Regions from separate parts of the Streptomyces sp. NPDC007905 genome, predicted to be linked through region 3. Evidence: riboswitches for the same ligand, from Rfam matches in the RefSeq annotation. Region 3 holds a riboswitch; each other region holds the start of a gene.

What was found. Region 3 has a riboswitch for cyclic di-AMP ahead of ACFZDC_RS28365 (NlpC/P60 family protein). Riboswitches for the same ligand answer to the same signal wherever they lie in the genome.
Positions count from the first base shown of each region.
Region 1: another riboswitch for cyclic di-AMP. It lies ahead of ACFZDC_RS38965 (peptidoglycan DD-metalloendopeptidase family protein); the one in region 3 lies ahead of ACFZDC_RS28365 (NlpC/P60 family protein).
Region 2: another riboswitch for cyclic di-AMP. It lies ahead of ACFZDC_RS25820 (transglycosylase SLT domain-containing protein); the one in region 3 lies ahead of ACFZDC_RS28365 (NlpC/P60 family protein).

Region 1 covers NZ_JBIBKS010000038.1:42,495-52,716, reverse strand. The annotation lists gene ACFZDC_RS38975 (tyrosine-protein phosphatase) at 1-175, opposite strand, end outside; gene ACFZDC_RS38970 (alpha-galactosidase) at 348-2,432, shown strand; cyclic di-AMP (ydaO/yuaA leader) riboswitch at 2,736-2,901, shown strand; gene ACFZDC_RS38965 (peptidoglycan DD-metalloendopeptidase family protein) at 2,904-3,812, shown strand; gene ACFZDC_RS38960 (GDSL-type esterase/lipase family protein) at 4,038-4,823, shown strand; gene ACFZDC_RS38955 (TetR family transcriptional regulator C-terminal domain-containing protein) at 4,896-5,516, opposite strand; gene ACFZDC_RS38950 (Glu/Leu/Phe/Val dehydrogenase dimerization domain-containing protein) at 5,602-6,780, opposite strand; gene ACFZDC_RS38945 (MBL fold metallo-hydrolase) at 6,963-8,147, shown strand; gene ACFZDC_RS38940 (ATP-binding protein) at 8,874-10,222, shown strand, end outside.
Region 2 covers NZ_JBIBKS010000015.1:87,824-98,045, reverse strand. The annotation lists gene ACFZDC_RS25865 (UTRA domain-containing protein) at 1-180, opposite strand, end outside; gene ACFZDC_RS25860 (M48 family metalloprotease) at 401-1,339, opposite strand; gene ACFZDC_RS25855 (hypothetical protein) at 1,617-1,841, opposite strand; gene fahA (fumarylacetoacetase) at 1,929-3,146, opposite strand; gene ACFZDC_RS25845 (ATP-grasp domain-containing protein) at 3,427-4,677, shown strand; gene ACFZDC_RS25840 (FAD-dependent oxidoreductase) at 4,723-5,925, shown strand; gene ACFZDC_RS25835 (hypothetical protein) at 5,941-6,522, opposite strand; gene ACFZDC_RS25830 (carboxymuconolactone decarboxylase family protein) at 6,606-7,055, shown strand; gene ACFZDC_RS25825 (Cof-type HAD-IIB family hydrolase) at 7,120-7,932, shown strand; gene ACFZDC_RS25820 (transglycosylase SLT domain-containing protein) at 7,968-8,456, opposite strand; cyclic di-AMP (ydaO/yuaA leader) riboswitch at 8,462-8,676, opposite strand; gene ACFZDC_RS25815 (polyprenyl synthetase family protein) at 9,175-10,185, shown strand.
Region 3 covers NZ_JBIBKS010000017.1:145,424-155,509, forward strand. The annotation lists gene ACFZDC_RS28355 (ATP-dependent Clp protease proteolytic subunit) at 453-1,088, shown strand; gene ACFZDC_RS28360 (hypothetical protein) at 1,096-1,404, shown strand; cyclic di-AMP (ydaO/yuaA leader) riboswitch at 1,744-1,967, shown strand; gene ACFZDC_RS28365 (NlpC/P60 family protein) at 1,971-2,444, shown strand; partial or broken gene ACFZDC_RS28370 (LysE family translocator) at 2,452-2,887, opposite strand; gene ACFZDC_RS28375 (ATP-binding protein) at 3,269-3,727, opposite strand; gene ACFZDC_RS28380 (Scr1 family TA system antitoxin-like transcriptional regulator) at 3,940-4,800, shown strand; gene ACFZDC_RS28385 (DUF397 domain-containing protein) at 4,810-5,034, shown strand; gene ACFZDC_RS28390 (aminotransferase class I/II-fold pyridoxal phosphate-dependent enzyme) at 5,116-6,243, opposite strand; gene bioB (biotin synthase BioB) at 6,391-7,599, shown strand; gene ACFZDC_RS28400 (adenosylmethionine--8-amino-7-oxononanoate transaminase) at 7,592-8,881, shown strand; gene bioD (dethiobiotin synthase) at 8,883-9,599, shown strand; gene ACFZDC_RS28410 (methyltransferase domain-containing protein) at 9,769-10,086, shown strand, end outside.

The DNA of each region.
Region 1 (10,222 bases), on a different contig from region 3:
GGCCCAGGGAGGCGAGGAAGGCCGCGTCCTTCTCGGTCGCGTGCGCGAGGTGGCCGCTGCGGAACAGCACTCCGTGGCGCACCCGCCGTCCGTCCACGGTCGGCAGCCCGCCCACGTCACGGAAATTGCGGACTCCGGCCAGCTCGGGTTCGGTCGACGGGACCTGCTGCGTCACGGGTGCTCCTTTCAGTCGGCCCCGCCGGCGCGGCTCGTCGACGGGCGCTGCGTCGACCATACGACATCGATTTCCTCGGGCAATGAGTTGTCCACAGGCGTTGCCACCAGGGGGCGACGGGCCTAATGATGTTCGCACTTGAGCGGATCTGTTGGCACCTGTGAGGTTCTCGATGGTGGACATCGCCGAAAACGGTCGTACGTGGCTCCTGTCGGGGCCCACCAGCAGCTATGCGCTGCATCTGACCGATACGGACGAGCTGCTGCACCTCCACTGGGGGCCACGGATCGCGCTCGCCGACGCCGAGGCGCTCGCGGTGAACCCGCTGCCCGCCTACTGGCCCTTCGAGTCCCCGCTCGACGGCCGCGAGGAGTACCCCGTCGAGGGCGGTCCCCGCTTCGTCCGCCCCGCCCTGTCCGTGCGCACCGAGGAGCGGCGCGGCACCGAGTGGCGCCTCGTGTCGTACGACACCGAGGGCGGCGCCGACGGCGACCAGCTGCGGCTGCGCTTCGACGACGACGGCATGGCGGTCACCCTGCACTACCGGATGCGCGGGGACGTCGTGGAGCGCTGGGTGACCGTGGCCAACGGCGGGCACGCGCGCGTGGAGCTGCTGCGCGCCGACGCCGCCACCTGGACCCTGCCCGACCGCGAGGGCTGGCGGCTGTCCCAGCTGCACGGCCGCTGGGCCGCCGAGTCCCTGCTCACCACCGCCCCCCTCACCCACGGTGAGAAGGTCATCGGCAGCCGCCGCGGCCACACCGGCCACCAGCACCTGCCCTGGGTCGCGCTGGACACCGACGCGACCGAGGAGCGCGGCGAGGTCTACGGCTGCGCGCTCGGCTGGTCCGGCTCCTGGCGCATCGCCGTCGCCCAACTCCCGGACGCGCGCGTGCAGATCACCGGCGGCGCGGGCTACGACGACTCGGGCCTGCTGCTCCTGGAGCCGGGGCAGTCGTACACCACACCCGTCTTCGCGGGCCTGTGGAGCGACGGCGGCTTCGGTGGGGCCAGCCGCACCTGGCACGCCTACCAGCGGGCGTACGTCATCCCGGACGCGGACCGGGACCGGCCGGTGCTGTTCAACTCCTGGGAGGCGACCAACTTCGACATCTCCGAGCAGCAGCAGACCGCCCTCGCCCGGCGGGCCGCCGCGATCGGCGTCGAGCTGTTCGTGGTGGACGACGGCTGGTTCGGCGCCCGCACCAGCGACCGGGCCGGTCTCGGCGACTGGACGCCCAACCCCGACCGCTTCCCGCACGGCCTCAAGCCCCTCGCGGACCAGGTGCACGGCCTCGGCATGCAGTTCGGCATCTGGGTCGAGCCCGAGATGGTCAACCCCGACAGCGAGCTCTACCGCGCCCACCCCGACTGGGTGCAGCACCAACCGGGGCGAAAGCGGACGGAACTGCGCAACCAGCTCGTCCTCAACCTCGCTCGCGAGGACGTTCAGGAATACCTCTGGAGGCAGCTGGACACCCTCCTGTCCAGCGCCCCGATCGACTACGTGAAGTGGGACTTCAACCGCTGCTTCACCGACGCCGGCTGGCCCGGGGAGCCGTACCCGCAGCGCCTGTGGGTCGACCACGTCCGCGCCCTGTACGCCCTGCTGGACCGGCTGCGCACCGCCCACCCCCAGGTCGCCTTCGAGTCCTGCTCGGGTGGCGGCGGCCGGATCGACCTCGGCGTGCTCAGCCGCACCGACCAGGTGTGGACCTCCGACAACACCGACCCGCTCGACCGGCTCGCCATCCAGCACGGCTTCAGCCAGATCCACCCCGCGCGGGTCATGGCCGCCTGGGTCACCGACAGCCCGAACACCCAGCTCAACGGGCGGGTCAGCCCGTTGCGGTTCCGCTTCGTCAGCTCGATGGCCGGGGTGCTCGGCGTCGGCGGCGACCTCACCGAGTGGACCGAGGAGGAGCTGTCCGAGGCCCGGCAGTGGGTGGAGCTCTACAAGGAGATCCGTCCGGTCGTCCAGCGCGGCGAGCTGTACCGGCTGCGGCCCCCGACGGGTGGCCTGAGCGCCGTCCAGTACGTGCTCGGGGGTGAGACCGCGGTCCTCGTCTGCCTCCAGGCGCAGAGCTACGGTGAGCCGGTGCCGGCGCTGCGGCTGCGCGGACTCGACCCGGCAGAAGCGTACGAATGCCGCGAAACGGGCGAGGTCCACCGGGGAGCGGTCCTGCTGCACCACGGTCTGCGCACCGGACTGAAGGGTGACCTGGATGCGAAAGTTATCCGGCTGCGCCGTATCTGAGGCTTCTGACCGAATTGCAGCCTTCATTGCAACTCGCTCTGGAATAGCACGGCATGGGGAGGCGGTGCGTGAGGAGCGTCATATTCGTGACCGTGTGTCGCGCGTCATGTGCACGTAATTCCCGTGGCGGCGGGGGTAATTGAAAGGGTGCAGGATTCGGGTATTCACGGAGGGTGACCGTACATTCCCGAATTCGATCAGCTGGAGCACTCACGCCGGGAAACTGCTGCTTGTCCGGGTGCGTCTCGCTCGCTTACGTTCGCCACCAATCCGGACGGAACGCCGAATCCTGCCGCCGCCCGGAGTCCCCACACACTTGACCCGTGTTCGGCAGGAGCGGGGGACCCACCAGGTATGACTGCCTGTCCCGGTCTCCGGGGCACAGGCTCGGGGTGCAGCCGCGCGTGGCGGCCGGGCAGCTCCAGCCCGAACCCGACAGCTCACCTCGCAGGCGCCGGAGAGGAACGAGCCATGCCCGCGAAGGGTAAGCACCGACGCCCGAAGACCCGGCGTCTCACCCGCTCGATCGCCGTCGCCGGGACCGGCGGTGCCGCATTGGCCCTGCCGCTCGTCGCAGCCGCCGGAGCGCACGCCGCCACCACGCAGTCCGTTGCCGGTAAGGCCGCGCAGTCCCTTCCGGCCGTGGACAAGACGGCTGAGAAGAAGGCCACCGCGCAGTCGAACGCGGGCGTGCGCAGCTACACGGTGAAATCCGGTGACTGCCTGGCGGCGATCGCCGACGAGCAGAACGTCAGCGGCGGCTGGCACCGGCTCTACGAGGACAACCGGCAGGCCGTCGGCGCCGACCCGTCGCTGATCCACCCGGGTCTGAAGCTGTCCCTCGGCGCGAAGGCGGCGACGACGCACACCGAGTCCGCCGAGCCCTCGCGGGCCTCCCGGAAGCCGCAGGCGACCCCGTCGGCCCCGGCGACCACCGCGACCGCGGCGGCGCAGACCCCCGCCCCCTCCACCGGCTACACCCTCCCGGTCACCGGCGCCACCATCGGCACCGGCTACCACGTGGCAGGCAGCATGTGGTCCAGCGGCTACCACACCGGCGTCGACTTCGTCGTGCCGACCGGCACCCCCGTCAAGGCCGTTGCCGCCGGCACCGTCGTCTCCGCCGGGTGGGGCGGCGCGTACGGCAACCAGGTCGTCATCAAGCTGAACGACGGCTACTACGCCCAGTACGGCCACCTCTCCCAGCTCTCCGTCTCGGCCGGCCAGACCGTGACCGAGGGCGGCCGGCTCGGTCTGTCCGGTGCCACCGGCAACGTGACCGGACCGCACCTGCACTTCGAGATCCGCACCACGCCCGACTACGGGTCGGACATCGACCCGGTCGGCTACCTCCGCTCGCACGGCGTCGCCGTCGGCTGACGACCACGCCGTAAACCTCTTGCCTGACACGCCGCCGACGGCCGGACCCCGATCCCCGGGTCCGGCCGTCGGCGTGTCGGGCCGGCTGGCGTATTCCCGGCCGAGGGTGTTGGGGAAGTGGCTTATCTCACCGTCCGTCAACCCTGAATTACGGTCGCGTAGGTCACATCCGAAGGTGAATCATGGTCCGACGTGGCAGACGATTCGAAGAATGACAGCAGATCAGTGATCGGGTCGTACGTGGCGGTGGGGGACAGCTTCACCGAGGGCGTCGGCGACCCCGGCCCCGACGGGGCCTTCGTGGGCTGGGCCGACCGGTTCGCGGTACTGCTCGCCGACCGGCGGCCCGAGGGCGACTTCGCGTACACGAACCTGGCGGTGCGTGGAAAGCTGCTCGACCAGATCGTGGCCGACCAGGTCCCCAAGGCCGTCGAAATGGCCCCGGACCTCGTCTCCTTCTGCGCGGGCGGCAACGACATCATCCGGCCCGGCACCGACCCGGACGAGGTGGCCGAGCGCTTCGAGCGCGCCGTGGCCCGGCTCACCGGGGCCGCGGGCTCGGTCCTGGTGACGACCGGCTTCGACACCCGTGGCGTTCCCCTGCTCAAGCACCTGCGCGGCAAGATCGCCACCTACAACGGGCACGTCCGCGCCATCGCCGACCGGTACGGCTGTCCCGTGCTCGACCTGTGGTCCCTGAAGTCCGTCCAGGACCGCAGGGCCTGGGACCACGACCGGCTGCACCTCTCACCCGAGGGCCACACGCGCGTGGCGCTGCGCGCCGGCCAGGCCCTCGGCCTGGACGTCCCGGCCGACCCGGAGCAGCCCTGGCCGCCGCTCCCGCCCCGGGGCACCCTGGAGGTCCGCCGCGACGACGTCCACTGGGCCCGCGAGTACCTCGTCCCGTGGATCGGCCGCCGGCTGCGCGGCGAGTCCTCCGGCGACCATGTGACGGCCAAGGGCACGCTGTCCCCGGACGACATCAAGCTGTGGATCGCGTCGGTGGCGTGAGGACCGCCATGGCCCCGTACCGCGAACCCGGCGGTGCGGGGCAGGCTCACGGGAGCGCCCCGGCAGGACGGCTCAGCGCACCCGCTCGGTCAACGCCTCCCGCGGCAGCCCGAGTTCCCGGGCCAGGGCGTCGTCCACCCACTGCTGGGCCCGGGACCGCGGCACCGCGCCCGGGTACGACGTCAGCTGCACCGCGAGCCCGTCGAGGAGCGCGGTGAGCCGCAGAGCCGCCCCCGCCGGGTCGGCGCACTCGAACTCGCCCGCTGCCACGCCCTCGGCGACGACCTCGGCGATCGCCGCCTTCCACTGTTTGTCCAAATCCCGGGTGACCTCGCGGAGAGCGGGTTCGCGCAGGGCCACCGCCCAGCCCTCGATCCACAGCCGCCAGCCCTTGGCCTGGCCCGTGGGCGCGTACCAGCGCACCGCCGCCCGCAGCCGGCGCAACGCCGAGGTGCGCCGGCCCAGCAGCGCCCGCAGACGCGCGAGATCGTCCTCGGCCGCATAGGTGAACGCGGCGGCGACCAGCTTCTCCTTCGTCGAGAAGTGATACAGCACCAGCGCGTTGCTCACACCGAGCGCGGAGGCCACGTCGGCGATCCTGACCGCCGCCACGCCCCGCGCCTCGATCTGCTCGATGGCGGACCGCAGCAGCTCCTCCCGCCGCTCCGCCACGCTCAACCGCACTCTCGCCACGCGGTCACCCTAATGCGTCGGTCAGAGCCCCGCCGAAGGGGCCTGCTTGCTCCGGCCACTTCGCGTGCCACCGGCCGGGCCGCCGTCAGCGGTACCAGCCGAAGCGCTCCGCGATCACCGGCAGGCGGTCCGTGACCAGGGCGTGGGCGGCGGCGCGCGGTGTCGTCCGGTCGGTCTCCGCGCGGGCGAGCACCAGATCGATCAGGGCGCGCATCGAGCGGCGGATGTGGGCGAACGCCTCGTCGGCGTCCGGGCCGATGTCACCGAAGAGCGTCCACCACCACCAGGCGTTCGTCGCGGAGTTGACCACCACGTCCGGCAGCACGGTCACCCCGCGGGCGGCCAGCAGCGCCTCCGCCTCGGGCAGCACGGGCATGTTGGCGGCCTCGACGATCCAGCGGGCGGTGATCCGCTCCTGCTCGGCCGTGCCGATCGCGTACGACACCGCCGCGGGCACCAGCACCTCCGCGTCGGCGGACAGCCAGGCGTCACCGGGCAGTTCACGGTCGCCGGGGCGCAGCGCTGAGCGGTCGACGGTGCCGTACCCGTCCCGCGCCGCGAGCAGCGCGTCCACGTCGAGGCCCTCCGGGTTGGCCATGGTCCCCTTGACGTCGGCCACGGCCACCACCGTGAGGCCCGCGCGCGCCAGGAAGCGCGCCGTGGCCCCGCCCATGGTGCCCAGCCCCTGCACGGCCACGCGGGTGCCCCGGTACGGCACCGACGCCCGGTCCAGGGCCGCCAGCACCGACTCGGCGACCCCGCAGCCGCCCGCCAGCTCGTCCAGGCCGATGCCGTCCACCTCGACGGCGAAGGCGTCCGCGAGCCGCCTCCTGGCCGCCGTCTCGTCGTCCAGCAGCGGGTACACCGCCTGGACGGAGGAGACCAGACCCGCCTCCGCCGCCGCGCGCTCCACCAGGTCCTGGGTGAGCCCCAGGTCCTCGCCGGTGGTCCAGAAGCTCTCGATGTACGGCCGCATGGCGCGCAGGTAGCGCACGAGCACCCCGTAGGCCCGAGGGTCCTGCGGGTCGCAGTCGATGCCGCCCTTGGCACCGCCGAGCGGGATGTAGCGGCCCTCGGGGTTGTAGTGCAGGGCCTCCTTCATCGTCATGCCGCGGGCGAGTCCGGCGACCTCCTCCAGCGTGCAGCCGGGCCGCATGCGCAGTCCGCCGCTGGCCACGCCCCGCACCAGCCGGTCGACGACCAGAAAGCCCCGGTGGCCGGTGATGTGGTCGGTCCACACGAGCGACATCAGGGGGGCGGTCATGGGATCTCCCGGAGGTTTGTTACTGAATCGTCGGTCAGTATTCGGAGGGGGCGGACGCTCTGTCAAAGCGCTGGAGCGATCTTGGAGGTGTGCGCGGGCACCGGCCCGCGGCCCGGACGGTCCGGGTCGGTCGGAGGGGCCGACCATAATGGAGGGCCTCAGCGACTCCACCTGGAGGTACCGTGACCGGTTTGCGTTCCCAGAGCTTCGGGCTCAGCGTGCTGCGGCCCGCGGCCTTCGGCGCGGATCCGGGTGGTGAGCGCCTCGCGCGCATCCGCCGTTCCCCCCACTTCAAGGACGGCGTCTTCCAGAACCCCGGCGGCACCGCCCGCACCCGGCCCTCCGGTTCCACGCTGGACTTCGCCAAGGTGTTCTTCGACAAGGACACCCGGCCCCTGCGCGCTCCCCGCGGCACCGTCCCGGTGCACGCCACCACCTTCGCAGACCTCGCCAAGCCGCCCACCACCGGGCTGCGGGTGACCTGGATGGGCCACTCCAGCGTGCTCGCGGAGATCGACGGACACCGCGTCCTGTTCGATCCCGTCTGGGGTGAGCGCTGCTCCCCGTTCCCCTTCGCCGGGCCCAAGCGGCTGCACCCGGTGCCGCTGCCACTGGCCGCGCTCGGCCCGGTCGACGTGGTGGTCGTCTCGCACGACCACTACGACCACCTGGACATGCCCACGATCAAGGCGCTGGCCGGCACGGACACGGTGTTCGCCGTGCCGCTCGGCGTCGGCGCACACCTCGAGCACTGGGGCGTGTCCCCGGACCGGCTGCGCGAACTCGACTGGCACGAGGCCACCAAGATCGGCGGGCTCACCCTCACCGCCACCCCGGCCCGCCACTTCTGCGGCCGCGGCCTGCGCAACACCCAGCACACCCTGTGGGCGTCCTGGGTCGTCGCCGGCGAGGAGCACCGGATCTACCACAGCGGCGACACCGGCTACTTCGACGGCTTCAGGGACATCGGCGCGGCCCACGGCCCGTTCGACGCCACGATGATCCAGATCGGCGCGTACAGCGAGTTCTGGCCCGACATCCACATGACCCCCGAGGAGGGCCTGCGCGCCCATCTCGACCTCCAGGGCGGAGCCCCGTACGGCGTGCTGCTGCCGATCCACTGGGGCACCTTCAGCCTCGCCCCGCATGCCTGGGCCGAACCGGGCGAGTGGACCAAGGAGGCCGCCGAGGAGGCCGGCCAGGCCGTGGCGCTGCCGCGCCCGGGCGAGCCCTTCGAGCCCGCGGGCAAGCTCCCCGCCGAGCCCTGGTGGCGTGGCGTGTCGGGAACCGTCCGCCGCACCTGGCGCGCACTCGGGGCGCTGGCCGCCGAGCCCGGCGTCCGTACCGGACTCGACCTGGAGGGCTGACGGCGCAGAGGACCTGCGCCGCACGACCTCGGTCCGGGGGGCGACGAGAACCAGTCCGCCGACCCGAACCAGACCTTCCTCAACCCGACTCCGTCGTACTCGCCGAACAGTTCTGCGCGCGCTGCACGGCGTACGTGGTCGCACCTGCACCGCGACGACCGCCTTCCACCCGTGTCCGACCTGCGGAACCAGCGACGACTACGCCTACTCCCGGCACCGCGTCGACGGGGCGAGGGCCAAGATCCTCGGCTTCACGCGAGTGGGGCGACGAGCCCGGCGGCTTCCGTCCGCCGTGGTCGGAGATGAAGCGGATCGTCCTGGACGTCGACGCCGGGCGGGTCCAGTTCCGCCTCACGACCCTCTGACAGCGTCCGACCAAGACCAGGCCAACGCTGACACTCTCCGTGACAATTGCAGGGAGGGGTGGGCCCTCACTCGGCGCGGGTGTCGGGTGGATCGCCGTACGGCTCGGGGGTGCGGGGGAGTCGGATGGGTCGTGGGCTCCTGGGGCGACGTCTCCCCGCCTGACCGCTTTTGACCAGGTCGTATCGATCTCTTTCGGGTCACTGTCATCGTCGTGGCGCGGTTATCGGTCTGTCGTACGAAGCCTCATACCAGAGCGGGACCCTGTCCGGGGGACTTTGTCAACTGCCCCCCGCACATGATGCGCAGGCGACTACGGTGAGTGTCCGGATGGCAGCCCGACGGACCAGTACGAGGACGCAGATGTCTCACCTCCGCGAACCGGCCGCCCGCGCCGACCGCCGCGAGGGCGGTCGACACGGACGACCGGTCGCCCGACCCGCTCCCGCACTGCCCGAGACACACATACGGCCCCAACTCATGCGGCTCGCCGTGCTCCCGCCCCTCGCGGTGGCGCTCAGCGCCAGCGCGGCCGTCCTGTTCAGCATCCGCTCCACCGGCGCACGCCCCGGGCCCACCCTGTGGGCCGTGCTCACCGGCGCGGTCGCCGTGACCGTCGCGGGCATCCTGATCGCCGCCGTCGCCGCGGACCGCGCCGCCCGCCTCGTGAGCGACCGTGTCGGCGCCCTGCGGCGCAGCGCCGCCCGGGTCGAGGCCGACCTGCGCGCCCTCGTCGAGGCGCTGCGCCACGGCGAGACCCCGCCGCAGCGGGGCCCGCGCCGCGGGCCGCCCGACGACGCCGACGACTTCGAGCTGCTCGCCGCCGACTTGGCCCGCGCGTACGACGGCGCCGTCACCGCCGTCGTGCAGGCGGCCCAGCTCTCCAGCCAGGCGGGCAGCGAGCAGAAGCTCGAGGTCTTCGTCAACCTCGCACGGCGGCTGCAGTCCCTGGTGCACCGTGAGATCTCGATCCTGGACGACCTGGAGAACGAGATCGAGGACCCCGACCTGCTCAAGGGTCTGTTCCACGTCGACCACCTGGCCACCCGTATCCGGCGGCACGCCGAGAACCTCGCCGTGCTCGGGGGCGCCGTCTCCCGCCGGCAGTGGAGCAACCCGGTGTCCATGACCGAGGTGCTGCGCTCGGCCATCGCCGAGGTCGAGCAGTACTCCCGGGTAAAACTGGTGCCGCCCATCGACGGCGAACTGCGCGGGCACGCCGTGGCCGACTTCATCCACCTGCTCGCCGAACTCGTGGAGAACGCCACGGTGTTCTCCGCCCCGCACACCCAGGTGCTGCTCCGCGCCAACCTCGTCACCTCCGGGCTCGCCGTGGAGGTCGAGGACCGCGGACTCGGCATGCCGGTCGGGGAGCAGACCAAGATGAACGCCCTGCTCGCCGACCCCGACCAGGTCAATGTCGCGAGCCTGCTGGCCGACGGCCGCATCGGCCTCTACGTCGTCTCCCAGCTCGCCCGCCGCCACGGCATCACCGTGCGCCTGCAGACCAACATCTACGGCGGGGTGCAGGCCGTACTCGTCGTGCCGCAGGCCTTGCTGGGTACGGCGCCGGGCCTGCCCGGTGCCGTACCGCAGCGTCAGGGCCCGGCGGGGACCGGCCCGTTGCCAGGGCCGCCGCCCCCACCACCGCACGCGCCCGGGGAGGTCCGGGCCGGCGGCGGAATCCCCCCGCAGAGCGGCGGGGCGGGCCA
Region 2 (10,222 bases), on a different contig from region 3:
GAGGGTGGATTCGTGGGGGAGGGCGCCGTCCGGAAAAGCGCCACTGAGGACCTGGTGGCGCAGGAGGTCGGCGAGCTGCCGGGCCCGGTCCGCACGGAGCCGACGCCGTGCGCGGTGGGCGGCGACGGTGGTCGCGGCGCCCTGACCGGCGTGGTCTCGGGGGCGGTCGGTGGCTGGCATGGCTGGAACCATACCCAGAAGGTAGGGAAAGGGGTGTTGCCGGAGTGTTGCGCCATGTGAAGGGGTGTTGGATCGGGCGCTGAGCTGCGGTTTCTTCGAGTGGCGAGGAAGATCTGCCACCCCGGGCGACGTGGTGTCGAGGCACCTTCGGCCCGCCCGGCGCCTCAGGACGAGGCCGGCCGCGCCGAAGCGAAGGACTGGGGCGGCAGCCCCGACCGGGCTACGACAGTGCCGTCAGTGCCGGAGCGAACGTGATCAGAAGCGGCAGCAGGGGCACCAGCGCAGCCACCGTCGTCGTAAGTGCCCGCTGTCGGCGCAGCAGCCGTGGCGGGGGCTCCAGGAGGCGGTCCACGCGTTCGCCGAGGAGGCGGCGGCTGGAGGCGCAGGACAGGACGCCCCGATGCTGGTTCAGCTCGATCAGGGCCAGGGCGGTGGTGACGTGGCCGCAGCGGCGGGAGGCCGCGTCGTCGGCGGCCAGTTCGACCAGCCGGTGCGTCTGGTCGCAGAAGTGGGCGAAGAGCGGGATGCGCGGGAAGCCCGTGGCCAGCGCGGTGGACAGGTGGAGCAGCCAGTCGTGGTGGGCGCGGGCGTGGCCGCGCTCGTGGGTGAGGACGGCGTCCAGTTGGTGGTCGGTGAGGCGGTGCAGCGCCCCGGTGGTCACGACCAGCTGCGGCGGATGCCCCGGCATCCACCAGGCGTCCGGGTACTCGTCCTCCAGCACCAGCATCGGCCCGCGCGCCGCCGGCAACCCCGCCGGGAGGTCGGGTGCGCGTTCGCGCAGGTGCGCGCGGGTCTGGCCACGGCGTCGGCGGGCCTCGGCGAGTTCCCGGCCCAGCATCGCCGTCGTCCAGGCGGCCCCGCAGGCCAGCAGCATGGTCAGGGCGACCGCCCACACCGGGGCCGTGGAGAGGTCGTACGCGGCGGTCACGGCGGGCGGCGCCGGGGCGAACACGCGGTCGCGGACCGTGTGGAAGACGGCCGCCGCGCCCAGGACCAGCGCGGTGAGACAGCACAGCAGGACCGTGGCGACCAGGCACTGCCACACCCACAGCCCGACCACGGGTTCCCGCTCGGGCCAGGCCGCCCGGGTCAGCGCACGCGGCGCCGGCACGGCGGCCGTCAGGGCGACGACGCTCAGCAGGAGCAGGCAGACGGTCATGCCGGGGCTCCGGTTCCTGGTCGGAGAGGCGTGCGGGTGCGGGTGGTGCCGTGGCGATGTGCCGGGGCGCATCGCGTGGTCCGGGTGGTGCGGTGGCGATGCGCCGGGGCGCATCGCGTGGTGCGTGTCCCCGTCAGTATGACGGGGACTGGGGGCAGGAGTCAGGTGTCGAGCACCGATCGCGTCCTTCCGCGCGCTTCCCTGGGCCCCTCCCGGCGCTTGCGCGGGGCTGGCTCCCGGCAGCCGGCCTCCCACTCCTATGCCCGCACTCCCACCCCTACGCCCGCATCGCTGCCCGCACCGCCGCGACCACCTCTTCCTCCGTGGCCCCGAGCGGCCGCACCTGCGCCGCGAATCCTCTCGCAAGGGCAGCGAGTTCTCGGGCCGCCCCCAGCAGCAAGGTGGACACCACCAGTCCCCAGGCGGCGAGGACGGCCGGGGTCCGGTCGCGGCGGGACTGCTCGTCGCCGGGCCGGGTGGCGATCCCTGCGAAAGCGGACATCTTGTACTCACCTGCTTGTATCAGGCGGCGAGTACAAGAGGGGCGCCCACGACGGACTTGCGTCAAACGGTTGCTGGAAGCCGACGTTCACCCCGACACGACGCGCCCGCTGACCTCTCCCAGTCCGACCCGGGTCCCGTCCGCCCCTGGGGCCCACGCCGACAGCGTCACGACGTCCTCGTCCTCCAGGAATGCCCGCTTGCCCTCCGGGAGTTCGAGCGGATCGCGGCCGTTCCAGGTCAGCTCCAGGAGTGAACCGCGCTGGCGCTCCTGCGGACCGCTCACCGTGCCCGAGCCGTACAGGTCGCCGGTGCGCAGCGAAGCGCCGTTCACCGTCATGTGGGCGAGTTGCTGGGCGGCGGTCCAGTACATGGTGGAGAACGGCGGCTCGGACACCACATGACCGTTGATCGCGACGGAGATCCGCAGGTCGTAGCCGCCCGGCTCGATCCCGGGGGCCGAGTCGTCCAGGTAGGGGAGCAGCGGGTGCGTGCGCTCCGGGGGTGCCACGCGCGCGTGCTCCAGCGCCTCCAGTGGGGTGATCCACGCCGAGACGGAGGTCGCGAAGGACTTGCCGAGGAACGGGCCGAGGGGGACGTACTCCCAGGCCTGGATGTCCCGTGCCGACCAGTCGTTCAGCAGGCACAGTCCAAAGACGTGCTCCCGGAAGTCGCCGAGCGCGACCGGGCCGCCCCGCTCGGAGGGCACGCCCACCACGAAGCCGACCTCGGCCTCGATGTCCAGCCGGATCGAGGGGCCGAAGACGGGTGCCGGGTCGCCGGGGCCCTTGCGCTGCCCGGACGGCCGTACGACGTCCGAACCCGACACGACCACCGTGCCGGAGCGGCCGTGGTAACCGATCGGAAGGTGCTTCCAATTGGGGGTCAGCGAGTCCTCGGCGTCCGGGCGGAAGATCTGGCCGACGTTCCGGGCGTGGTTCTCGGAGGCGTAGAAGTCGACGTAGTCGGCGACCTCGAAGGGCAGATGCAGGGTCACCGACGACAGGGGGTGGAACAGCGGTTCGATCTCCGATCGGTGCGAGGGCACCGTCACCCACGCCGTCAGTGCCCGCCGCACGTCCGACCAGGCCGTGCGCCCGGCGGCCAGGAGGGGGTTGAGGGTGGGCTGCGCGAGCAGGGAGACGTACGGCGAGCCCAGGGCGGCGGCCGCGGCGCCGGCGTCGAGAACGTGGTCACCGAGTCGGACGCCGACCCTCCGCTCCGTGCTGCCGGAGGGCGAGAACACGCCATAGGGAAGGTTGTGCGGACCGAAGGGGTCGCCCTCGGGGACGTCGAAGGGGGGCATGGGGTGCTGCCTCACTCTCATCCGCGCCATGCATGGCGATGCGTTCCATGTGGTCGCGGCACACGTTACGGCTGAGTCGCATGTCTTGGGCAGTGGCTCACGGCTGCTGGGTCATGCCTCGAATGGTTGCTCGATTGATGTCTAAAGAGTTCGCAATGTCCGAATAGGCCTTGTGGGAGGCGGCAATTCCGGCTTAGCGTCCTTTGGGGGACACGGACGGGGTGGGTCCGGTCCGTAGGGGGGACACGTGGGGGGACCCGTGGCCGGAAACGCCGTCAGTGTGCCTTGGGAGGCCGACCGTGACGTGCCGGGGTTGATCGTCAAGTTCGGCGACTATCCGCTGCACCATGGGGGTGTCGGCGCGATCCGCAGCCTGGGCCGCCTGGGTGTGCCCATGTATGCCATCACCGAGGATCCCTACACACCGGCGGCCTCCTCCCGCTATCTCACAAGGTCGTTCGTCTGGCCGACGACCGGGTCCGAGGATCCGGGTCACCTGGTCGAGGGCCTGCTGCGCATCGGCCGTCGGATCGGCCGCCCGACCGTTCTGATCCCGACCGACGAGGAGGCCGCCGTCCTGATCGCCGAACACCAGGACGACCTGGCCGTTTCCTTTCTCTTCCCGCGCGTCGCCCCCGCACTGCCGCGCCGGCTGGCCAGCAAGCAGGGCCTGCACGAGCTGTGCGTGGAACACGGCATCGCGAGCCCGTCGGCCGCGTTCCCGGCGACCTACGAGGAGATCGTCGCCTTCGCCGACAAGGCCCGCTTCCCGGTGGTGGCCAAGAACCGCGAGGCGTTCGTACGGCGCAGACGGCCCGCCGTCAACGGCACGACGAGGATCGCCACGCGCGAGGGCCTGCTCACCCTCGCCCGCGACTGGGGCGAGCAACCCGGGGTGATCCTCCAGGAGTACCTGCCGAGGGAGGAGGCGGAGGACTGGATCGTGCACGCCTGCTTCGACGCCGACTCCGCCCCGCTCGCCCTCTTCACCGGCGTCAAGGTCCGCTCCTGGCCGCCGCACGCGGGCATGACGGCGAACGCGTACGTCGTCGACAACCCGGAACTCGCGGACCTCGCCGCGCGTTTCATCAAACAGATCGGCTTCAGCGGAATCATCGACCTCGACCTGCGCTTCGACCGGCGTGACGGTCGGTACAAACTCCTCGACTTCAACCCGCGCATGGGCGCCCAGTTCCGGCTCTTCGAGAACGAGTCGGGCGTGGACGTCGTACGCGCGATGCACCTGCATCTGACCGGCCGACCTGTTCCGGAGGGGGAACAGCGGGCCGGCCACCGCTACATCGTGGAGAACATCGACCTGCCCGCCCTCCTCGCCTACCGCCGCAGCGGCTATACGACGCCGCACGCGCCGGTGAAGGCGAGCGGGACGGAGCTGGCCTGGCTCGCGGGTGACGACCCGCTGCCGTTCCTCACGATGCTCGCCCGCTTCGTGCGCCCTGGCGCGAAGCACCTCTATCAGCTGTGGCGGACCAGCCGCCGAGGCAGCAGCACCAACACCGCCACGAAGTAGGCAAGGCCACGAAGGTGGCGCACCGTGTCTCTGGGGAGGGACTTCGTGATTCGACCGGTCGCAGTCATCGGGGCCGGGCCGTTCGGCCTGTCCACCGCCGCCCATCTGCGGGCGCGCGGGATCCCCGTCCGCGTCTTCGGCGACCCCATGGTCAGCTGGCGCGACCACATGCCCGAGGGCATGCTCCTGAAGTCGACTCCCGCCGCATCCAGCCTCGACTGCCCACAGCCCGGCCACACCCTCGCCGACTACTGCGACGCGGCCGGCATCCGCCGGCTGGTGACCGACGAGGACATCATCCCGGTGGAGACCTTCATCGCCTACGGCGAGTGGTTCCAGCAGAAGCTGCTGCCCGACCTGGAGCGGGTCCGGGTCGTCTCCGTCGACCGTGACAAGAGCGGCGGGTTCGAACTCAAACTGGACTCGGGGGAGTTGTTCAACGCCCGCGCCGTCGTGGTCGCCACCGGTCTGTCCGGGCTCGCCCACCTCCCGGCGGAGCTGGCGGGAGCGGCGGCCGACGGACCGACGCCCACGGGCCCGGTCTCCCACAGCTCCCAGCACCACGACCTCACCCGCTTCGCCGGCAAGGAGCTGATCGTCGTCGGCGCAGGCCAGTCCGCCCTGGAGACGGCCGCCCTCGCGGCCGAGGCCGGCGCCCAGGTGCGCGTGGTCTCGCGCGGCCGCGGCCGGGTCGCCTTCGGCGCACCGCCCTGGCACCAGCCCAGGCTGCGCCCCGAGTCCCCGTTCGGCCGCGCCTGGTCCCTGTGGGCGCTCAGCTACTACCCCCACCCCTACCGCTTCCTGCCGGACCGGACCCGCCACTACCTGGTCCGCCGGGTCCTCGGCCCGCTCGGCGCCTGGTGGCTGCGCGACCGGTTCGAGGGCAAGGTGCAGGTCCAGGAGGTCGAGCGGGTGGTGGCCGCCGAGGCACCGGACGGCAGCCCCGTTCTCACCGTCCGCACCCACGGTGGAGGCACCGAGCGGCTCTCCGCCGACCACGTCATCGCGGCCACCGGCTACCGGGTGGACATCGCGGCGATGGACTTCCTCTGCCACGAACTGCGCACGCGGCTCGCGGTGAGCCGGGGCACGCCCAGGCTCGGCGCCGGATACGTCTCGTCCGTGCCCGGCCTGTACTTCACCGGCCTCCCGGCGGCGTCCTCGTACGGTCCGGTGATGCGCTTCGTCTGCGGCACGGAATTCGCCTCGCCACGGCTGGCCAAGCACCTGGCGGCCGCCCACGGCTGAGAGGCCCGAGGCCCCCTACGCCTCCTCGGCCGCCCGTTGCCCCTTCAGGAACCCCTCGATCAGCTCGGGCGGGTTGGCGGCCGTGGTGGCCTCCACCTCCCAGCCCGGGCAGTACATGTCGAAGATCACGACGGGCAGCGGGCGGCCGAAGACCTTCTCGATCCGGCCGTCCGCGTGCAGCCGGCGGGCCGGCTCGACCCAGGCGTCGGCGAAGTGCGTCCCGAGCACCTCACGTCGGACGTCCCGCTCCCGTCGGGATCCCTCTCCTCGAACCGCCGCCCGAGCCCCTCGACCTCCTTCTACGGGCGCGCCCCGACCGGGTCCTCGGGACCTTCCGAGCATCTCGAAGCCGTCCAGCAGCCGGCCGGCGCAGTACCAGCGGGCCTCGCCGCGGTCCCTGTGAACCTTCTCGCGCTCGTACTGGTTCTCGGTGTTGTAGCCGACGGCCACGTACGGGCGGAGGTCGTCGTCGTCCACCCGCCGGATACGGAAGGAGAGAGTGTAGATCTCCGGCTTCAGCTCCTTGGGGGAGCGCTCGATGACGCCCGTCGCCGCCTTCGGAAGATGGGCCGAAGATTCTCCGTGCCGGTCTGTCACACCATCCGCCCCCGCTCCGTCAGTGCAGTGCGAGCAACCCGACGCGCACCACGGCCACTGGAGGCAGCACCAGGCAGGCGCGGATGACCAACCCGGCGTACGTCCTTCCGGCCGCCCTGAAGGGCATCGGCACGATCTTCCAGGGGATCGGCGGGGGCGGACTGCCGCAGGAGCTGGCCGAGATCGTCGGGCTGCGGGCCAGCCAGATCAACGGGCGCAGCGCCTGTGTGTACGGCCACACGGTGAACCTGCGCAAGGCCGGTGCGAGCGAGGAGCGGATCGCCGGCGTCGTGGCCTGGCGTGAGGCGCCCTGCTTCACTCGGGCCGAGCGTGCGGCGCTGCAGCTGACCGAGCGGGTCACGCGGCTGGCCGACCTCTCCGAGGAGCCGGTGCCGGACGCGCTGTGGGACGAGGTGGCCGGCCACTTCGACGAGAAGCAGCTCTCCGCGCTGATCCTCACCATCTCGCTCACCAACATGTTCAACCGCATCAATGCCACCATCAGGGAGCCCGCGGGCACCACTTGGGGCTGAGCAGCACACAAGTCCGGGAACATCGCGGTGAGTCGGCGGGGCGCGCTGTCCGTATTCTCTGATCATGGCCGCACCCCCCGCACACGCACTGATCGCCACCGACCTGGACGGGACGCTGCTGCGCGGCGACGACACCGTCTCCGACCGGTCGCTCGCCGCGCTCGAGCGGGTGGCGCGGGCCGGCGCCCGGCACCTGGTGGTGACGGGCCGCCCGGCGCCCCGGGTACGGCCGCTCCTGGACGCGCTCGGCTGCACGGGGCTAGCGGTGTGCGGGCAGGGCGCGCAGGTCTACGACGCCGGCGCCGACCGCCTGCTGTGGTCGGTCCGGCTGGACCGGGAACTGGCCGAGACCGCGCTCGGCAAGATCGAGGCCGAGGTGGGCCAGGTCTATGCGGCCGTCGACCAGGACGGCGTGGACGGGCTGACGCTGATCGAACCGGGGTATCTGATGCCGCACCCCACTCTGCCCGCGGTGCGGGTCGGCCGGCGGGACGATCTGTGGTGCGAGCCGATCAGCAAGGTGTTGCTGCGCCACCACACGCTGTCCGACGACGAGTTGGCGGCGATCGCGCGCTCGGCGGTGGGCTCGCTGGCGACGGTCACGATGTCGGGGCCGGGGACGGTGGAACTCCAGCCCTGCGGTGTCACCAAGGCGACGGGGCTGGCGCTGGCCGCCGACCATCTGGGGATCGCCGCCGAACGGGCCCTCGCCTTCGGTGACATGCCCAACGACATCCCCATGTTCGACTGGGCCGGACGCGGTGTCGCCATGGCCAACGCCCACCCCGAACTCAAGGCGGTCGCCGACGAGGTCACACAGTCGAACGAGGACGACGGCATCGCCGTCGTCCTCGAAAGACTGTTCCCGACAGACTGACCGGGATATCAGTAGTGGCCTGCCACCGGTAGCGATCAGTAGGCGCCGAAGACGTTGTCGATCGACCCGTAGCGCGCGGCCGCGTAGTTGCAGGCGGCCGTGATGTTCGCGACCGGGTCGTAGATGTTGTAGGACGTTCCGGCCACGTGGTAGGCCTTGAACGTCGGGTCGATGACCTGGAGCAGGCCCTTGGACGGGATGCCCTTGGCCGCGTTGGAGTCCCAGAGGTTGATGGCCAGCGGGTTGCCCGACGACTCACGGATGACGTTGCGGTAGATGCCGTTGTACGTCCCCGGGATTCCCTTCTGGGCCATGATCGCGAGCGACTCGCGGATCCAGCCGTCGAGGTTGTTCGGGTAGCCGGCAAGGGTGGTGGAGGGCGTGGTGGCCGTGGGGGTGGCGGCGGAGGCGCCGGTCGCGCCGATGAGCGGAAGCGCGAGTACGGCGGCGCCGGTGCCGGCGACGGCGAGCGTGCGGATGAGGCGGTTGGTGCGGACGCGGCGGGGCTGAGCGGCAGCAGGCATGGCGAAATTCCTCTCCGTCGCCTGCGAGGTGAGCTGTCGGGTTCGGGCGGGGAGGTGCCCGGCCGTGCCTCTGGTGGGAGGCACGGCTTCACCCCTAGCCGTACCGGCACGACGTGTGTCGTGCCGGGACAGCGGCTTACCTGGGTCCCCCGCTCCTGCCGTACGAATGAGTTCGTCGATGGGTGGTGTCAGACGCGGCAGGATTCGGCGTTCGCCTGACAGGGCGGGAAGCTATGCGAGAGCACATGTCCGGAACAAGTATGGGATTCACACAAAGACCCCGTTGACCTTGATCTGTGCCATATGGGGTGCTTGATCCTTTGCGGTTGCCAACCCTCAACTGGCTGACGTGGCAAGGGGGAACCGGTGGTGGGGCGATCAGCCGGGTACATGGGTATGCGTGACCCAATTCACGAAATAGCAAAGTGTACCAAACCGGACATGGGGGATTCGGGAGTTTTGTCGGTCGTGGCGCAAAAGGAGTAATCCGCCCACCGTCCAGTTCGCGACAAACCGGACTAGTTCCTGTTAAGTCAATAGATGTCCATCCTTATCGGATCATCAAAAACATACCGGCCGTGATCCGATACCGCCGGGCTGGACCGGTGGGCGCTATCGGTGATCGAAACAGGACCGGATACGCTGACTTGAGTGAGGGCAGCGACCTATCGACAAACCGTGTAATCGCCACCAGACACCAGCAGACAGGAGACCCCTCGTGACCGTCGTCGGGCCGTTCGGGCTGAGCGTGCGGGACCAGGCTCTGGAAGCCGATGTCCAGGCCGGATTGGCGGCTGTCGAGGAAGGCTTGCTCGAAGCCACCAAGAGCGAGGTCCCGTTCATCACGGAGGCCGCGCAACACCTCGTACGAGCCGGTGGGAAGCGGTTCCGGCCGCTGCTCGTGATGCTCGCGGCACAGTTCGGCGACCCGTACGCGCCAGGCGTCGTGCCGTCGGCCGTCGTCGTGGAGCTGACCCACCTCGCCACGCTGTACCACGACGACGTCATGGACGAGGCGTCCGTGCGGCGCGGCGTGGACAGCGCCAACACCCGCTGGGGCAACTCCGTCGCGGTCCTCACCGGCGACTTCCTCTTCGCCCGCGCCTCCCAGATCCTCGCCGACCTCGGCCCCGAGGCGGTCCGGGTGCAGGCCCTCGCGTTCGAGCGGCTGGTCACCGGGCAGATCCTGGAGACGGCGGGCCCCTCGGACGGGCGGGACCCGGTCGAGCACTACCTGGACGTGCTCGGAGGCAAGACGGGCTCCCTGGTGGCCGTGTCGTGCCGGTTCGGCGCGATGATGTCCGGGGCCGACGAGACGGTCGTCGACGTGCTCACCCAGTACGGCGAACGGCTCGGGGTCGCCTTCCAGCTCGCGGACGACGTCCTGGACATCGCCTCCGACTCGCGCGAGTCCGGCAAGACCCCGGGGACCGACCTGCGCGAGGGCATCCCGACGCTGCCCGTCCTGCGGCTGCGCGAGCGGGCCGCCCGGCTGGGGCTGCCCGAGGACGTCGCGCTGTGCGCGCTGCTGGACTCCGACCTCACCGACGACGCCCGGCACGCCGAGGCGCTCGCCGGGCTCCGTGCGCACCCCGCGCTGGAGCAGGCCCGCCGGGACACCGTCCGGTACGCGGAGGAGGCGCGCTCCGCGCTGGCCCCGCTGCCGGAGTGCGACTCCAAGGCGGCGCTGATCGAGCTGTGCGACGCGGTGGTGCACCGGGCCGGCTGAGGCCCCGTACTCGGCGCGAGGGCGGTGTCTCCCGCCC
Region 3 (10,086 bases):
CCGGAGCCCGAGCCGCGGTCAACCCCCGTCTTCGACGAGGCGCTGTTCGCCCGCGTCCGCGACGACGAGGCCTAGCCGCCCTGCACGGCGCGCGGCATTCGTGCCTGATGCCCCTTGCCGTCAACGGTGTCCCGGACGTCATTCTCGCTGCGTGTGCCGGTCGCCTTTCCGCCAACTTCGCCAAGCGTGTCTACGTCCATCCGAGCCCGGAGGATCTGCGGGCCGCTTCGGATCACCTCGCGCCGCTCTTGGGCTTTGGCGGGGAAGCCGCCACCTGACCGGGCGTGAGCTTCCGTGAGACATCCCTGCTCGCCCACGGCAGAAAAGCGCCTCTGAACTGCGACATCCAGTGGATCACCAGGATGTACGCCCACCGTAAGGCCATGTACGTCCTGTACATTTTTTACAGAAGCGAGGCCGATCGAGGCCCTGTCGCGAGGAGGGGTACGCCCATGACCCGACCGTCCGCCCGTCACGTACTGCCCGAGTTCACCGAGCGCACCGGCACGGGCCGGCGCACGCTGGATCCGTATTCGAAGCTGTTCGAGAACCGGGTCGTCTTCCTTGGGACGCCACTCGACGACACGGCGGCCACCGACGTGATCACGCAGTTCATGCAGCTCGAACACACGGCCCCGGACCGGGACATCACGCTGTACCTCAACTGCCCGGGCGGCTCGTTCAGCGCGATGACGGCGGTCTACGACACGATGCGGTACGTCACCTGTGACGTGGAGACCTACTGCCTGGGCCAGGCCGCCTCGGCGGCCGTGGTACTGCTCGCGGCCGGGGCTCCGGGCAAGCGGTTCACCCTGCCCGGCGCGCGCGTGGTGCTGGAGCAACCCGCCCTGCCCGAACCGGCCCAAGGACAGCCGAGCGACCTCCTGATCCAGGCCGAGGAGCTGGTCCGAACGCGCACGCTGATGGAGGAGATGCTCGTCCGGCACACCGGGCGCACCGCGGAACAGGTCCACCAGGACCTGGAGCGGGACCTGGTGCTGGACGCGCCAGGCGCACTGGCGTACGGCCTGGTGGACGGTGTCGTCCCGAGCCGCAGGGCCACCCCCGGCACCCGGCACGCGGGGTGAGCCGCCGATGCTGCCACCGGAGCTTCCGCCGCTGCCCGCACTGACGCGTGCCGAGGGCGAGTTGATCGACCGTTACCTGGAGGCGGCCGACCTGCTGGGCCGGATCAACCCGGCGCAGTCCGGGGACACCTACCGCGGGCTGCGCGCGGCGCAGGCCCTGGTGCGCAAGGCGGCCGAACTGCGCGACGCGCTGGCCCTGATGCACCAGCGGGGCGAGACGGAGCTGCACGGGGACACGTTGGCACGGGCCTTGCGGGTGTTGGACGGCGAGCGCCGCACCGCGCGCGTCGCGCTCCCGCCCGACTGCGTCGGCTGATCCGGACGCGCGTCCGGCCCGACCGGTCCCTCGTGTCGACGGGCCGTGCGGGCCGGGCTTGAAACGGCCCGAACGACGTACCCCCGACCGGCGTATCTGCGGACCTTTTTCCGGGCCTCCCGACTTGCGCAGCGAAGGGTTCCCAGGCCCGCGAGGAGGTGCTCCGCCCCAGGTCCGGGGCTACGCGCGGGATCTGACGTCGACTCGAACACAGCAGTGTCCACCCGAACGGGTGAGTGGTGAGTAACGCCACAAATCCCCGATTGCGTTGGGATTTTGCGACTCCTGTGAGTGAAGATCCCTGTCTGACGACAAGCCCCCGCCACCGCGGCGGGGCGGTCCGGGCGGACGCCGAGTCCTGCCGCCGCCTGGATGACCGGTCGACAGGAGTGGATCGGCAGGAGTGGAGGACCCAAGCAAGACGGGTCGCCGGGACGGACGTTCGTCGCAGACGGACGGTCGTGCCGAGCAGCCCTTGGGGTGAAGCCGCGGCAACGCGGCCGGGCTACTTCGCCAGCCCGAATCCGACAGGTCATCCTTCACAGGCGGCTGACGAAGGGTTGCGCATGACTGCGCTCAATCGTGTCCCGTCGCTGATGGCCCGTGCCGGTACGGCCTCGGCCCTCACCCTCGCCGCCGTGGGCGGCTCGATCGCGGTTCCGGGCCTCGCCACCGACGCCTCGGCCGCGACCTTGGCGACGAAAGCGCTCCAGATCGCGGCGTCCAAGAAGGGCGCGCCGTACGCCTGGGGCGCCACCGGGCCGCGCCGGTTCGACTGCTCGGGGCTGACGCTCTACTCGTTCAAGAAGGCGGGCAAGAAGCTGCCGCGTACGGCAGCCCAGCAGTACAACAAGACCCACCACATCTCGGCCAACAGCCGCAAGGCCGGTGACCTGGTGTTCTTCCACTCGGGGTCCAGCGTCTACCACGTAGGCATCTACGCCGGGAAGGGCAAGATCTGGCACGCCCCGAGGACCGGGGCCGTGGTGCGGCTGGAGAAGATCTGGACCAGGAGCGTCTGGTACGGCCGGGTCAGCTGACCCTGGCTCAGGGCAGGAGCGGCTCCAGCAGCAGGGCCGCTCCGAGAGCCGTCAGTGCCGCCCCGGTGCCCGCCTGAAGCATGCGGGCGGCCCGGGGCCGGCGCAGCCATCCGCCCAGCCGGTCCACCAGCAGGGCCACCACCTGGAACCACGTCAGGGCCAGCCTGGAACCACGTCAGGGCCAGCGGGCAGACGATCAGCGCGAGCAGCAGTGTCCTGGGCAGGGCGGAGCCGCCGGACGGCACGAACTGGGGCAGCAGGCTGAGGAAGGTCAGCGACGCCTTCGGGTCGAGGGCGTTGGTGACGAAGCCCTGCCGGAGCGGATGCGCGGTCGGCGGCGCCGCCTCGGCGGAGCCGCCGGCGGGCCGCCGTAGCGCCCACAGGGTCCGTACGCCGAGCTGCAGCACGTACGCCGGGCCGACGAGCTCGCTCCGGCGGCGGAGGCGTTCCGTGCCCTGCCGCACGGGGCGTTCGGCCGGGCGGGGCGGACTGGCTGGGCGTGAGGACAGCGGCGGCCCAGGCGTCGGAGGCTGTCAGGCGCCAGGGCCTCTCTTCGAGCACCCGGGCCGGCAAGGCTACGGCCCCCCTGCCTCGGGCGCCGACACGTCACAGCTCCCCCTATGCGAGCGCCGGGCCCCGAGGGACGGTGGTCCGAGCCACCGAACACTCCACCCGAGGAGCCACGTCCGCACACCGCAACGTCCCACCCGAAGAACCACTCCCCCGCACCAACCCCCGCCCGAAGAACCACGTCTCCCACCGCCGCCCCACGCACGCCTCGGGGGCGTACAGCCCCTTCCCCCCGTCCTCTCGCGCCCGGAGGGCTACGGCTCCTGCTGTCCCGCCGCCGTGACCGGCTCGGCCGGGATGCTCCAGGGGAGTTCGATGGAGACCGTCTTGCCGCCCTCGCGGGTGGGGCGGACGCGGAGTTTGCCGCCGCACTCGGCGGTGAGCCAGCGGATGATGACCATGCCACGGCCGTTGTCCTGCTGGACGGCGGCGGGCAGTCTCTTCGGAAAGCGCGGATGGCTGTCCGTGACACCGATGCGCAGGTGTTCGTCACGGTCCAGCGCGATGTCGACCGTGAAGGTGGGTGACTGTCCGAAGGTGTGCTGTACGGCGTTGGTGGCGAGTTCGGAGACGATGAGCCGCACGGTCTCGGCGACTTCGGTGTCCGACGGCAGGCCCCACTCGGCGAGGGTACCCACCACGTAGGAGCGGGCCGCGGAGACCGAGGCTGGATCGCTCGGCAGAGTGACGGATGCTTCCAGATGGTCTGCCATGGCGACGTCGTCCCTTTCCCACGGGACCGCAGTCCGACGAGGAGCGGATGGTTCGAGTACGGTCCCGGACTGGTGCTTCTTCGTCAGACTGCCATCACCGGGCCGGTCGGGGGAGCGATCCACCAGGATATGCATATATCTGTCGCTCAAAGCGGTGAACTCTGCGACGCGAGACCGTATATGGGCGGCCCGGAAGGAGTAAGGAGTACCCCATGCAGAACGGTCCCGCGGTGCGGCGCCGCAAACTGGGCGCCGAACTGCGCACGCTGCGCACCGGGGCAGGGCTCACCAGTGGCGACGCGGCCCGTCTGGTGGGCTGGCACCAGTCCAAGGTGAGCCGCATCGAGACCGGCGCCAGCGGGGTGAAACCGGCCGATGTGCGGTTACTTCTCGATGCCTACGGGGTGAGGGACGCACAACTGCGCGAGTTGTTGATGGTGTTGGCGGGGTCCGAGGAGGCGGGCGGCCGCAGCCGTTGGTGGCACGCCTACCGGGGGATCCTGCCGCCCACCTACCGCGATTTCATCAGCCTGGAGTCGCAGGCGAGCGGGATGCGCACCCTGGAGACCACGGTGGTTCCCGGCCTCCTGCAGACGCCCGAATACGCCCGGGCCGTGACCCGCGCGGTCGTGGCCGGACTGGACGAGGAGCGGCTGGACGCGCTGGTGGAGGTGCGGCTGGCCAGGCAGGACGTGCTGCGCGCGGATCCGCCGCTGGAGCTGAGCGCCGTACTGGACGAGGCGGTGCTCCGGCGCGAGGTCGGCGGCCCCGAGGTGATGGCGCGCCAGCTGGAACGGCTGGTCGAGTCGGCCCGGCTGCCCCAAGTAAGGCTGCAGGTGCTGCCGTTCGGCGCGGGCGCACATGTCGGCCTCACCGGACCTTTCGTTATCTTCTCATTTCCGCGCACTTCTGATCTGGATGTGGTTGTTCTCGACCAGTTGACGAGTAGCCTCTACCTGGAACGGAAAGAAGACCTCAAGGCTTACTCGGAGGCCTTCAACACCCTTCGGATCCACGCCCTTTCACCCGAGGAATCGCTGGAATACATCGCCGGGATAGGTGACGGCGCGTAAGGAGGCACCATGTCAGCACTGCCTCGGAACGTCCCTGCCAGTACGGATCTGCACGACGTGCGATGGCTGCGCAGCAGCTACAGCACCGGAGCGAACAACTGCGTGGAGACGGCCCGGCCGCGCTCCGGCCCCTGGGCCGGACTGCTCGCCGTGCGCGACTCCAAGAACCCGGCCGGACCCGCGCTGCTCTTCTCCCCCGGGAGCTGGGCGGGCTTCACGGCCACGCTCCGCTGATCCCCTTCCCCTACCACCAGACTGACCACTACTGATCAGTTCCGTCCACATTCGTGCGATGCACGGCCGTGTCACGCCGACTCATGGTCGCGTCTCGCCGATCACACGTACAGCGCGTTCGATCTCGGCCCCGGAGAGGTCCGCGCGGGCGGTCAGCCTCAGCCGTGAGATGCCGTCGGGCACGGAAGGAGGACGGAAACAGCCCACGGCCAGGCCTGCCGCACGGCAGTCGGCCGCCCAGCGCACGGCCTGCTCCGGGGACGGAGCCCGCACGGAGACCACCGCGGCGTCCGGACGTACCGCCTCCAGACCCGCGGCGGTCAGGCGTGCGTGAAGCTCGGCGGCCACCGCACGGGCCCGTGCCGCCCGGTCCGGCTCGCGCCGCAGCAGTCTCAGCGCCGCCAGCGCCGCTCCCGCGGCCGCGGGAGCCAGTCCCGTGTCGAAGATGAACGTCCGGGCCGCGTTGACCAGGTGGTCGACGACCCCGGCCGGACCGAGCACCACGCCGCCCTGGCTGCCCAGCGACTTGGACAGCGTGGCCGTGACGACCACGTCCTCGGCGCCCGCGAGACCGGCCGCGTGCGGAGCGCCCCGGCCGCCGTCGCCCAGCACACCGAGACCGTGGGCGTCGTCCACGACCAGCCCCGCGCCGTGCTCCCGGCACGCCTCGGCCAGCGCGGCCAGCGGCGCGGCGTCGCCGTCGACGGAGAAGACGGTGTCGGAGACGACGATCGCCTCCCCCTCGTGCGTGCCGAGCGCCTTGGCCACGGCCTCCGGGTCGGCGTGCCCGACCACCTGCGTGGTGCCCCGGGCGAGCCGGCAGCCGTCGATGAGCGAGGCGTGGTTGCCGGCGTCGGACACGATCAGGGAACCGTGCGGGCCCAGCGCGGTGACCGCGGCCAGGTTGGCGGCGTAGCCGGAGGAGAAGACCAGGGCCGCCTCGAAGCCGCAGAAGTCCGCCAGCTCGCGCTCCAGCTCGGTGTGCAGCTCGGTGGTGCCGGTGACCAGCCGGGAGCCGGTGGAGCCGGCGCCCCAGGTCCGGGCGGCTCCGGCCGCCCCTTCGGTGACCTCGGGGTGGTGGGCCAGGCCCAGGTAGTCGTTGCTCGCCAGATCCAGCAGCGGCGAGTCGGCGGGGCGCGGGCGCAGGGTCCGTACGAGTCCGGCGCGGCGGCGCGCCTCGGCCTGCTCGTCGATCCAGCCGAACGCCATGGGTCCTCCGGGGCTTTTGTAGGTAGCGGACAGACACTAGCGGGACGACCCGCCACCCACGGTGTGGCAATACCCACACGTCGAACTGTCAGTGTTGTGCAAACTCTCCTTGGCCCGGAGCGGCCCCGTAGGACAGGATCGGCTCTCATGGACCTGCTGAACACGCTGGTGGACAAGGGGCTTCGGCGCGAGCTGCCGACCCGCCAGGAAGCTCTGGCCGTACTGGCCACCTCCGACGACGACCTGCTCGATGTGGTGGCCGCGGCCGGCAAGGTGCGCCGGCACTGGTTCGGCCGACGGGTGAAACTCAACTACCTCGTCAATCTGAAGTCGGGCCTGTGTCCGGAGGACTGCTCCTACTGCTCGCAGCGGCTCGGCTCCACGGCCGGCATCCTCAAGTACACCTGGCTCAAGCCCGACGAGGCCTCCCAGGCGGCCGCCGCCGGCCTGGCCGGAGGGGCCAAGCGGGTCTGCCTGGTGGCCAGCGGGCGGGGCCCGACGGACCGGGACGTGGACCGGGTCTCCGAGACCATCAAGGCGATCAAGGACCAGAACGAGGGCGTCGAGGTGTGCGCCTGCCTCGGTCTGCTCTCCGACGGCCAGGCCGAGCGGCTGCGCGAGGCGGGCGCGGACGCCTACAACCACAACCTCAACACTTCCGAGGCCACCTACGAGGCCATCACCACCACCCACACGTACGCCGACCGGGTGGACACGGTGCACAAGGCGCACGCGGCCGGGCTGTCCGCCTGCTCGGGTCTGATCGCGGGCATGGGCGAGACCGACGAGGACCTGGTCGATGTCGTCTTCTCGCTGCGCGAGATCGACCCGGACTCGGTTCCGGTGAACTTCCTGATCCCGTTCGAGGGCACCCCGCTCGCCAAGGAGTGGAACCTCACCCCGCAGCGCTGCCTGCGCATCCTCGCGATGGTCCGCTTCGTCTGCCCGGACGTGGAGGTGCGCATCGCGGGCGGCCGCGAGGTCCACCTGCGCACGATGCAGCCGCTGGCGCTGCACCTGGCCAACTCCATCTTCCTCGGCGACTACCTGACCAGCGAGGGCCAGGCCGGCAAGGCCGACCTTGAGATGATCGCGGACGCCGGCTTCGAGGTGGAGGGCGCCGGCGAGGTCACACTGCCGGAACACCGGGCGGCAGCCGCCGGCGGCGGGTGCGGGTCGCACGACAGTGCCGGGTGCGGGTCGCACGAGAGTGCCGGGTGCGGGTCCGTCTGCGGCTCGCACGAGGGGGCTGACGTGTGCGGTACGGCCGCGGTGCCCGCCGCGGCCGAGCCGCGCACCGACCTCGTCGCCGTCCGCCGCCGGGGTGCCGGAACGGACCTCGCGCCCAATGCCTGACCTGTCCGGCCCCGGCGTGGCCGAGCTGCTGGAGCTGGACCGGCGGCACGTGTGGCATCCGTACGGCCCGATGCCCGGGCGTGCCGAACCGCTCGTCGTGGAGTCGGCGAGCGGGGTCCGGCTGCGGCTCGCCGACGGTTCGGGCGAGCTCATCGACGGCATGTCCTCCTGGTGGTCGGCGATCCACGGCTACAACCACCCCGTGCTCAACGAGGCCGCGCACGAGCAGCTGGGGCGGATGAGCCATGTGATGTTCGGCGGGCTCACGCACGAGCCCGCCGTACGGCTCGCGAAGCTCCTTGTCGACATATCGCCCGACGGTCTGGAGCATGTGTTCCTGGCCGACTCCGGGTCGGTGTCGGTCGAGGTCGCGGTGAAGATGTGCCTGCAGTACTGGCGCTCGCTCGGCCGGCCCGGCAAGCAGCGGCTGCTGACCTGGCGGGGCGGCTACCACGGGGACACCTGGCAGCCGATGTCGGTGTGCGATCCCGAGGGCGGGATGCACGAGCTGTGGACCGGCGTGCTCCAGCGTCAGGTGTTCGCCGAGCCGCCACCGGCGGAGTACGACGCGTCGTACGCCGACCATCTGCGCGATTTGATCGGCCGCCATGCCGGGGAACTGGCCGCGGTGATCGTGGAGCCGGTGGTGCAGGGCGCGGGCGGGATGCGGTTCCACTCCCCCGCGTACCTGCGGGTGCTGCGCGAGGCGTGCGACGCGCACGACGTGCTGCTGGTGTTCGACGAGATCGCCACCGGCTTCGGACGCACGGGTGCGCTCTTCGCGGCGGAGCACGCGGCCGTCACGCCGGACGTGATGTGCGTGGGCAAGGCGTTGACCGGCGGCTATCTGACGATGGCGGCCACGCTGTGCACCGCGCGGGTCGCGGACGGCATCTCGCGGGGCGAGGTGCCGGTGCTCGCCCACGGGCCGACGTTCATGGGCAATCCGCTGGCGGCGGCCGTGGCCTGCGCCTCGATCGACCTGCTCCTCGGGCAGGACTGGCGCTCGGAGGTCGCACGGATCGAGGCGGCCCTGCGCGAGGGCCTCGCTCCGGCCGCGGACCTGCCGGGTGTGAAGGACGTCAGGGTGCTGGGCGCGATCGGTGTGGTCCAGCTCGACCACGAGGTGGACATGGCCGCGGCCACCCGGGCCGCCGTGCGGGAGGGCGTGTGGCTGCGCCCGTTCCGCGACCTGGTCTACACGATGCCGCCGTACGTCACGGGCGACGCGGACGTGGCGCGGATCGCGCGCGCGGTGTGCGCCGCGGCGCGGGAGGGATGAGATGCCGGTACTGGTGATCACGGGGACGGGCACGGAGGTCGGCAAGACGGTCACGACCGCGGCCGTCGCCGCCACGGCGCTCGCGGCCGGGCGTTCCGTGGCCGTGCTGAAGGCAGCGCAGACGGGGGTACGGCCGGACGAACGCGGGGACGCGGACGAGGTCGCCCGGCTCGCGGGTCCGGTGACGGCCACCGAGCTGGCCCGCTATCCGGAGCCGCTGGCCCCGGGTACGGCGGCCCGGCGGGCCGGGATGACCCCGGTGCATCCGCACGAGGTGGCCGAGGCCGCGGCCAAACTGGCCTCCGAGCACGATCTGGTGCTCGTCGAGGGTGCGGGCGGGCTGCTCGTACGGTTCGACGCGGCGGGCGGGACACTGGCGGACGCGGCCCGGCTGCTGAGCGCGCCCGTGCTGGTGGTCGCGGCCGCCGGTCTCGGCACGCTGAACACGACGGAGCTGACGGCTCGTGAACTGCGCTCGCGGGACATGGAGTTGGCCGGGGTGGTGATCGGCAGTTGGCCCGACGCGCCCGACCTCGCGTCCCGCTGCAACGTCATGGACCTGCCGGAGGTCGCCGGCGCACCGCTGCTCGGCGCGCTGCCCGCCGGAGCGGGGGCGCTTGCTCCCGCCGTCTTCCGCGCGGCGGCACCGGGATGGCTCGCGCCGCGACTGGACGGGGCCTGGGACGCGGAGGCGTTCCGCCTCCGGGAGGCTCCCTGACGGACCTTCCGGCCCGGGACGACAGGCTTGGGCCCAAGGCCCGGGGCACGTGGGCGGGGCCGAAGGGGATGCGGCGGCCGCCGCTTCCGCGCCTGAGCGGTCGCGGCGGGGGTGGGACGGGGTTTCCGGGGGGACAATCACCGTAGGCCCGACCGTCCGGGAGGTTGCCATGCGCTTGTTGTCGGCCGGTTCCGGCACTGTGGCGCGGAGCCCCGTCCACCATCCGCTCTTCGCCCGCTACTACGCCCGGCTCAGCGTGGGCGCCGAGACCCGGCTCGGCATGGCCGGGAGACGCGAGCGGCTGCTCGCCGGGCTGTCCGGGCGGGTGATCGAGATCGGCGCCGGCAACGGTCTGAACTTCCTGCACTATCCGGGGACCGTCGCGGAGGTCGTCGCGATCGAACCGGAGCCGCTGCTCAGGAAGTTGGCCCTGCAGTCGGCCCTGCGCGCCCAGGTGCCGGTGGATGTGGTCCCGGGAGCGGCGGAG